Regions from separate parts of the Paenibacillus sp. Negev47 genome, predicted to be linked through region 1. Evidence: predicted binding sites of a transcription regulator. Region 1 holds the regulator's gene; the other holds the start of a gene.
What was found. The regulator CtsR, encoded in region 1, represses protease genes until heat stress. The targets are predictions, from matches to a motif close to ATGGTCAATAAAGGTCAAACA.
Positions count from the first base shown of each region.

Region 2: clpP (ATP-dependent Clp endopeptidase proteolytic subunit ClpP) is a predicted target of CtsR. The motif match lies at 2,578-2,598, and genes of this name have one in related genera.

Region 1 is NZ_CM177754.1:6,023,550-6,027,836, reverse strand. Features, by position in the region: rRNA gene AC4G47_RS27240 (23S ribosomal RNA) at 1-510, shown strand, start outside; rRNA gene rrf (5S ribosomal RNA) at 654-770, shown strand; gene AC4G47_RS27230 (GNAT family N-acetyltransferase) at 954-2,129, shown strand; gene AC4G47_RS27225 (CtsR family transcriptional regulator) at 2,592-3,053, shown strand; gene mcsA (protein-arginine kinase activator protein McsA) at 3,085-3,609, shown strand; gene mcsB (protein-arginine kinase McsB) at 3,638-4,287, shown strand, end outside.
Region 2 is NZ_CM177754.1:182,001-186,287, forward strand. Features, by position in the region: gene AC4G47_RS00890 (SIMPL domain-containing protein) at 1-312, shown strand, start outside; gene AC4G47_RS00895 (stalk domain-containing protein) at 695-1,792, shown strand; gene clpP (ATP-dependent Clp endopeptidase proteolytic subunit ClpP) at 1,892-2,488, opposite strand; tRNA gene AC4G47_RS00905 (tRNA-Arg) at 2,667-2,741, opposite strand; gene AC4G47_RS00910 (sugar-binding transcriptional regulator) at 3,168-4,193, shown strand.

The sequences.
Region 1 (4,287 bases):
GGGCTTAGTGATCCGGTGGTACCGCATGGAAGGGCCATCGCTCAACGGATAAAAGCTACCCTGGGGATAACAGGCTTATCTCCCCCAAGAGTCCACATCGACGGGGAGGTTTGGCACCTCGATGTCGGCTCATCGCATCCTGGGGCTGAAGTAGGTCCCAAGGGTTGGGCTGTTCGCCCATTAAAGCGGTACGCGAGCTGGGTTCAGAACGTCGTGAGACAGTTCGGTCCCTATCTGTCGTGGGCGTAGGAAATTTGAGAGGAGCTGTCCTTAGTACGAGAGGACCGGGATGGACGTACCGCTGGTGTACCAGTTGTTCCGCCAGGAGCACCGCTGGGTAGCTATGTACGGAAGGGATAAACGCTGAAAGCATCTAAGCGTGAAGCCCCCCTCAAGATGAGATTTCCCAGTATGTAAGACCCCTTGAAGACGACGAGGTAGATAGGCTGGGGGTGGAAGTGCAGCAATGCATGGAGCTGACCAGTACTAATCGGTCGAGGGCTTATCCAATAGCAAGTTTGAAATCGCATGTTTCGTTTCGAATCTAGTTTTCAGAGAATGATCTCTGAAATGAAAATTGGTACATCACAGAACGTGTGTATGATTTTCAATTCCATATCTGATTTCAAGAAGCTGTGCTTCGACAAATCACGTTTGGTGGCGATGGCGGAGGGGTTCCACACGTACCCATCCCGAACACGACCGTTAAGCCCTCTAGCGCCGATGGTACTTGGACCGCAGGGTCCTGGGAGAGTAGGACGCCGCCAAGCAAAGAACCACTGCCGATGTTATTCGGTGGTGGTTTTTATTTGTTTATTTTAGGGGATGCAAAAGCATCTCTTATTTGACTTTGTAGGAATCCTCTGACACACTCATAATGGATACATAGATTGCGTATCAGACTTTCATATGAAAATGATCTCAACATTCTAGAGAACGGGGTGCAGGATGAGATGGAAATTCAGAAATTGACGGTAAATGATTTTGAACCAGCGATGGCACTCTCCGAATATGCTTTTCAAATGGTAATGAGTGAAGAACAAAAAGAAAAGCGGCGGAGTCAGTTTTCGTCACAGGATATATGGGGTGTATACGAGGAAGGGCAACTAGGAGCCAAACTTCACATTATCCCTTTTCAAACCTATATTCATGGTAGATCCTTCGAGATGGGTGGTATTGCTGGTGTAGCCACCTGGCCAGAGTATAGACGCAAAGGTTGGGTAGCGGGTCTGCTGAAGCATGCGTTGGAAGAAATGAACCGTAACAAACAAAGTATATCGTTCTTGCATCCTTTCTCTTTTGCTTTCTATCGGAAGTATGGATGGGAGACCTATGTTGAGTTTAAACGATATAAAGTGCCTACAGCGCATTTGCCTTCGAAAAAAGCGACAACTGGAACGATTCGACGTGGCGATCCGGGTCTTAGCATATTAAATCAAGTATATAGTGCCTATGCTGAGCGTTATAACGGAACCTTGGTCCGGGATGATGCACGGTGGGAGAATTCAGTTCTTGTTCATGGGGCCAGCCAGAAGGCTGTATATTACGATGAAAATAATGAAGCACAAGGTTATCTTCTATATGAGGTGAAAGAAAGTAAATTTACCATCAAAGAGATCATCTATCTGAATGAAGAGGCTAGACAAGGGCTATGGACCTTTATTGCCAATCATGATTCCATGATCCAGGAAGTGACGTTACAGGCGCCAGCAAGTGATACGCTTGCTTTCCAATTGGATAACCCACGGATTCAACAGGAGATTGTACCTTATTTTATGGCACGCATCGTTAGTGTTGAGCAGTTTATATCCCAGTATCCATTTGCAAACCAGGACTCACCGCTGCAGATTGTTCTTCAGGTAGAAGATGCCCACGCTCCGTGGAATGAGGGGGTATGGCAATTAAACGTCGCAATGAACGGAACGGCTTCCATATGGAAAACATCCGAGCCGATCTCTGATGATCAGACCATTAAGGTGGATATTCAATCCCTTACCGCAGTGTTGATGGGATATCGCAGACCGACGGAAATGGCACGGATCGGAAGAATTCAAGGACCAGAAGCAGCAATCAAGGCATTGGAACAAGCGATTCCTGAAAGGGAAACCTACTTGCTTGATTTCTTTTAATTATCATTTCCTCTTCGCCATTTGGCTTAATTATCTTATATAGAAATACAGCGTTATTGAAAGACAAATGGGCTTCTCCGGCAATTTTGGGGAGGTTTTTTTGTGTCTGGCGAATATTTCGTGTAAAATCGTAAAAAATGAATAGTGACCCCACTTGGCAAACCCACAAAATATGCTATAATGTATACAAAGTCAAAGAAAGTCAAAGTCAACTAAAGGTTTAAATACTTAAGTAGCTTTCTTTCTGCAATCTGATGGATGAGCGCCAATACACGGGATTCATTTCATCGGAGGATCAAGGGAATATTAAAGGACCTTCGTGCTTCCTTCGCTCTCCTGTTGACGTCTGTGGAAGCAAGATTCGCTGTTTCCCTGATTGGTTAAATGGGTAGAGAAGGTGTACTCTGTGGGGGCGTGTGGGTCCTTATTGACTTAACGTTTCAGACAGTGGAGGATGATTGGATGCGTAATATCTCTGATATTATCGAACGATATCTGAAGAGTATTTTGCATGAAAGTCCCGAAGGAATGGTTGAAATTCAGCGTAATGATCTGGCAGATCAATTTTCATGTGTACCTTCCCAGATCAATTATGTCATCAGCACACGTTTTACCCTCGAGAAGGGATACCTGGTAGAGAGTAAACGCGGCGGTGGTGGTTATGTTCGCATACAGCGCATTGAATTACCGGCCCAATCAGCTCTGCATAATCATTTGCACCATAGTATTGGTGATGAGATCGGGCAGACTGCTGCCGAAGGTCTGATCTATCAACTGGAAGAAGCACGCTTCTTGAGCAAGCGGGAAGCCGGGTTGATGCGAGCTGCTGTATCTAGAGAGGTTATATTGGTCAAACTTCCTTACCGGGATCAAATTCGTGCCAGAATGTTGAAGGCGATGTTAATATCTTTGCTCGGTAAATGAAAACTATCGGGGTCAAAGGAGGTACATCATTATGCTGTGCCAAGAATGCAATAAACGTCCGGCGACACTTCATTTTACAAAGATCGTGAATGGAGAGAAGACGGAATTCCATATTTGTGAGTCATGTGCCCGTGAAAAAGGGGAGATGATCCCTGGAACATCTAATGGATTTTCCATTCACAACCTCTTGTCCGGGTTGCTCGATTTTGATCCAGCCGGCAAAGGTGGATCTGCTGGAACACCACCGGCAAAAGCCCTTCAGTGTGAAGAATGCGGTATGACATACTCACAATTCAGTAAAATTGGTCGATTCGGCTGCAGTTCATGTTATAAATATTTCGATAGCCGCCTAGACCCATTATTCAAGCGAGTTCATGGCAGTACGTCCCATGTAGGCAAAGTGCCCGCACGAGCTGGTGGTCGCATCAAGGTGAAGCGACAAATTGCCGATCTGAAGCGTGAACTTCAGGAGAGCATCGCCCAAGAGGAATTTGAAGAGGCAGCTCAGATCCGTGACCAGATCAGGGAACTTGAAAAAGGAATAGCTCAGGAGTAAAGTTTTTCATGAGTAGGAGGGATGCGTAATGCCTAATCTGCGCTTTACAGAGAAGGCGCTCAGCGACTGGATGCGCAGTGATGCGGCTGATTCCGAAATCGTCATTAGCAGCCGTGTCCGGATCGCACGCAACCTTCAGCATGTTCCCTTTCCGATGCTGGCTTCCAATGAGCAATCGGAAGAGGTGCTGAATAAGCTGAGCGAAGTACTTCAATACGATGAAGTTCATGCCTTTGGAGATTTTCATACGCTGAATCTGACCGATATTGGCGAACTCGACAAACGGGTGCTGGTGGAGAAACATCTCATCAGTCCAAGTCTTGCGAATGAATCCAGAAATGGTGCGGTTATTCTCAGTGAGGATGAATCAGTCAGTATTATGATTAATGAAGAAGATCATCTTCGTATCCAGTGCCTCTATCCGGGGTTTCAGGTGAAAGAAGCCTGGGAGAAAGCTTCCGCAATAGACGATGCGTTTGAAGCGCACGTGGATTACGCTTTTGATGATCGTAGAGGATACTTAACCAGCTGCCCTACCAATGTAGGCACAGGTGTTAGGGCGTCTGTTATGATGCACCTGCCTGCTCTGGTGATGACGCAGCAGATAGGCCGTATATTAACAGCAGTATCCCAAGTGGGATTGACTGTAAGAGGAATTTACGGTGAAGGTAGCGAAGC
Region 2 (4,287 bases), 950 kb from region 1:
GCTGCTTCGGGGGCAGGTGCTAACAACATTGAGAACGTACGCTTCACTGTAGAAAATCCGGAAAATTATGAGTCCCAAGTCATTGAGAAAGCAGTTGCCAATGCAGATGTGAAAGCTGGAGCGATTGCAAAAGCGGTTAAACGTCAACTCGGTGCTGTTCTTTCCGTGAGCCAAGGCGATGCCAACGTGCCTGTGTTCTATGCAAGTGAGTCTTTGATGTCCAAAGAAGAAGATACAGCTGGTGGCACAGAGATTGAAACAGGCCAAGTTAAAGTAAGAACGATCCTGAATATCACGTATGAAATGAAATAAGCGAGATTGAAGAAGTAAGATTGAACGTCCTTTCAATTATCATTCGAAGGGATAACAAGAAATAATGACAAAGACTTTGTCCTGTGGACAGGGTCTTTTTTTGTTGCAAAAGCAAACTTTGGTGAAGTTAGTAGGGATAGGACATTGTTCAAGCTACACAAAATGCTGTATTTTGGTATCTTTTTTGTACAGATGTTCGTGACAAAAAGGTCATATCCCGTTATTTTTTCCGTCGGATAATCATCAACATTGTAACTGAAGCTGTAAACCTTTTCGAAATCGGGTTAATTATAATAGAGAGGTGAGCGTATGAAATATACGAACAGGTCAAGATTACATACGCAATGATCCCTAATTGTGAATTCAGAGAGGAGTTTTATATATGACATCATGGAAAAAATGGACAAGTGCGCTGCTTGCAGCAGGAATTATTGTAGGAAGCGGTGCGGTGTGGCAGGATAGTTCAGTTCAAGCAGCTTCTGTATCCTCGAAAGTGACAACCCCGGCTGAGGTGACTCTGAAATCGGGTGGGAAAACACTGACTCAAAAAGGACTCCTTCAAGGAGGTTCAACCTGGGTATCTCTTACGGCAGTCAAAGATGTAGCAGGTGGAACGCTGAAATATGATGCGAAGACCAAAGAATATGCTCTGACAGCAGCCAATAACACGATGACAATTAGTCTTATGGACGGTCAGCCAAGTGTCAGAATCAACAACTACTATCCTCAAGTGGACGCCAAGCTGATCAACGGCAGGTTGTATATTCCATTCTCAGCAATGAGAGATTATCTGGGTGTACAGGGGAATTGGGATGGCAAAACCAAAACGTTGACGCTCAGCAAGGTGAAACAAAATAGTGTGAAAGTTAAAGCGGCGAAAGTCAATGTCACAGTGAAAAATGCCGAAGTGGATGTTCAGTATCCGCAAGTGAGTGGACTTGCCAGCAAAGAGGCTGAAACAGCGATCAACAAAGTGTTGAAAGACGAAGTGGATACATATGTAGCCGACTTCAAGAAACAGACATCTGAGTTTGGTGGTGCAACAGCCGATCGTCCATATGCGTTCGAGAGCTCTTATGTAGTGACGTACAATGAAAGAGGCGTACTGGGACTCATTACACAACGATATGAGGACTATGCTGGTGCTCATGGTATGACATACCGAACAGGCCACACCTTTGCACTGGACACAGGCAAGGAGCTTACGTTAGATGATGTGCTGCAAAATAACAAAACCATACGCGAGACATTGAGTAAAAAAGTGGGCGAACAACTGAAAGCTCGCGGTGGCTACCTCGAAGGTTACAAAGGGTTGAATAAAAATCAAGATTTCTATGTGACACCAACGGGTGTAGTTGTGTTCTTCCAGTTGTATGAATATACGGCATACGCAGAGGGATTCCCCGAAATGCCATTTACGTACAAAGAACTTCTTCCTAAAGGTACCGAACCTTTCAGCGAAGTAACGGGAAGCAAGTAAGCAATCATTGTTGTGCACTTTAATGTTATCTTTCTTATAAAGTGAAAAAAGAAGCCCTCGTCATGGATATGACGAGGGCTTCTTTGCGTATGGACACAATTAGATGCCTTGGGAACCTACGTTTTCGATAACTTTATCAATGATACCGTAATCGGCAGCTTCAGCAGCACTCATGAAGTAGTCACGATCTGTATCTTTCTCGATCCGCTCCAGCGGTTGACCTGAACGCTCAGAGATGATGCGGTTCAATGTATCACGCATTTTCAGGATGCGGCGAGCACGAATTTCGATGTCGGAAGCTTGACCTTGAGCACCACCAAGTGGTTGGTGAATCATAATCTCACTGTTAGGCAACGCAAAACGTTTGCCTTTTGCACCGGCATTCAACAAGAATGCACCCATGGAAGCCGCCATACCTACACAGATGGTAGATACATCCGGTTTGATGAATTGCATTGTATCATAAATGGCCATACCAGCTGTAATCGATCCGCCTGGGCTGTTGATGTATAAGTGAATGTCTTTCTCCGGATCTTCCGCAGCCAGGAACAACATCTGTGCCATGATAGCATTAGCCACAACGTCATTAACATCGCTACCAAGGAAAATAATACGATCCTTCAGCAATCTGGAGTAGATGTCATAGGCGCGCTCACCCCGGTTGCTCTGTTCAACGACCATAGGAATAAAACTCACGTGAAAAACCTCCTCGGAAATGTAAATGTTATTGGTGTTTCTACTTAAACTGTTACCGTATTACCCACATAATAAACAATTCCAAACAAAAAGTCAAAGAAAGTCAAACTAACTTGCAAAAAAAAGAAACCTTTCCGGTTTCATTGGTTAAAAGGGTTATGAGCTGTTAAATAAAAAGTGGCGCGCCCGCCAAGAATCGAACTTGGATCTCAGGCTTCGGAGGCCTACGTCATATCCATTGGACCACGGGCGCACATTATGTGACAGCAATAATGATTATAGCTCATGAAATATTTAATTGCAAGCAGTTCATTGTGGATGTGGTTTGGATTGACCTAAAAGTGATCATGATAAAGAAGAGTGGATAAAGAGTGCATTTAAGTAAATGCTATTAGAGGTTTTGGACATGCAGTATAAAATGTAATTCTGAGCGATATGTAGATGAAAATAATTTATTTCTTCTATATATGGTATGCGTAAGGCGGTCCTTGATCACGGAAGTCTAGGATTGTGAAAATAGGCGCGTACAAACGACTGAAACGTGTCGAAATAACACGTTGAAACACTTGCATGTCACGTCAGTTTTAGGTAGAATAAACGTGGGACTTAAAAAGTTAACCCGGGACGTTTTAGGGCCACGAAAGAGAGCTTGGAACGAGAACTTGCGGGAGTGGAAAGCATGCGAACGATTTTAGAAGTACAAAAGCAGCTTCTGCCTGATCTCATGGATATCTTGAAAAAGAGGTATACGATTCTGCAACAGATCATGTTATCGGATGTGATCGGACGGAGAACGTTAGCTAATTCCATGCAGATGACCGAGCGGGTTCTGAGGGCTGAGACCGATCTGTTAAAGGCTCAGGGACTTATTGAAATTGACAGTGCAGGAATGAAGATCAGCGAGGCAGGGTATGATTTGCTGCAGCAGTTAGAGCCCGTAGCCAAAGAATTGTTCGGATTATCCGAGCTGGAAGAGCGCATCAAGCAAGCCTACGGTCTGCAAAAGGTAGTTGTGGTTCCTGGTGATTCGGACGTATCTCCGTTTGCCAAAAGGGAACTGGGCAGAGCCGGAGCGAAGGCTCTCGGCAATATCATGAGTGACAACGACGTTGTCGCCGTTACTGGCGGATCAACAACGGCTGAAGTCGCAGAGCAACTTAATCCACCAACATCTCTCAAAGGTGTCTGGTTCGTACCGGCACGCGGTGGACTGGGAGAAAGCCTTGAAATTCAGGCGAATACGATCGCATCCACAATGGCAAAACGGGTAGGAGCGCAATACAAACTCCTGCATGTACCGGATTTGCTAAGTGATCATGCCTATGAATCTTTAATCCAGGATCCCGGTGTTCAGGAGATTTTACAGCTGATCAGGCAATCGCGGATTGTTATTCATGGAATTGGTGATGCCGTGGAGATGGCAAAAAGACGCAAACTTGCAACGGAGATTGTAGATGAACTTCAAGAGCAAGGGGCCGTATCTGAATCTTTTGGGTATTACTTCAATGATCAGGGTGAGGTGGTACATACCATGCTTACACTGGGCATGCGATTGCAGGATATTGAACGAACCGATGTCGTGATCGGAATTGCAGGTGGCAAAAGCAAAGCCGCTGCAATACACTCCGTGCTGCGATTTGGTCAGGAAGATATTCTGATTATTGATGAGGCTGCTGCCAAAGTCATCGTTGCCGAAATGGAATAAGAGATTACTTTTCACCACACCATTGTTGTCTTGACGGACTTCACCGTCTGTCTTGAATATATAAGTTTCATAAAAAAATTAATCAAAACTTGGG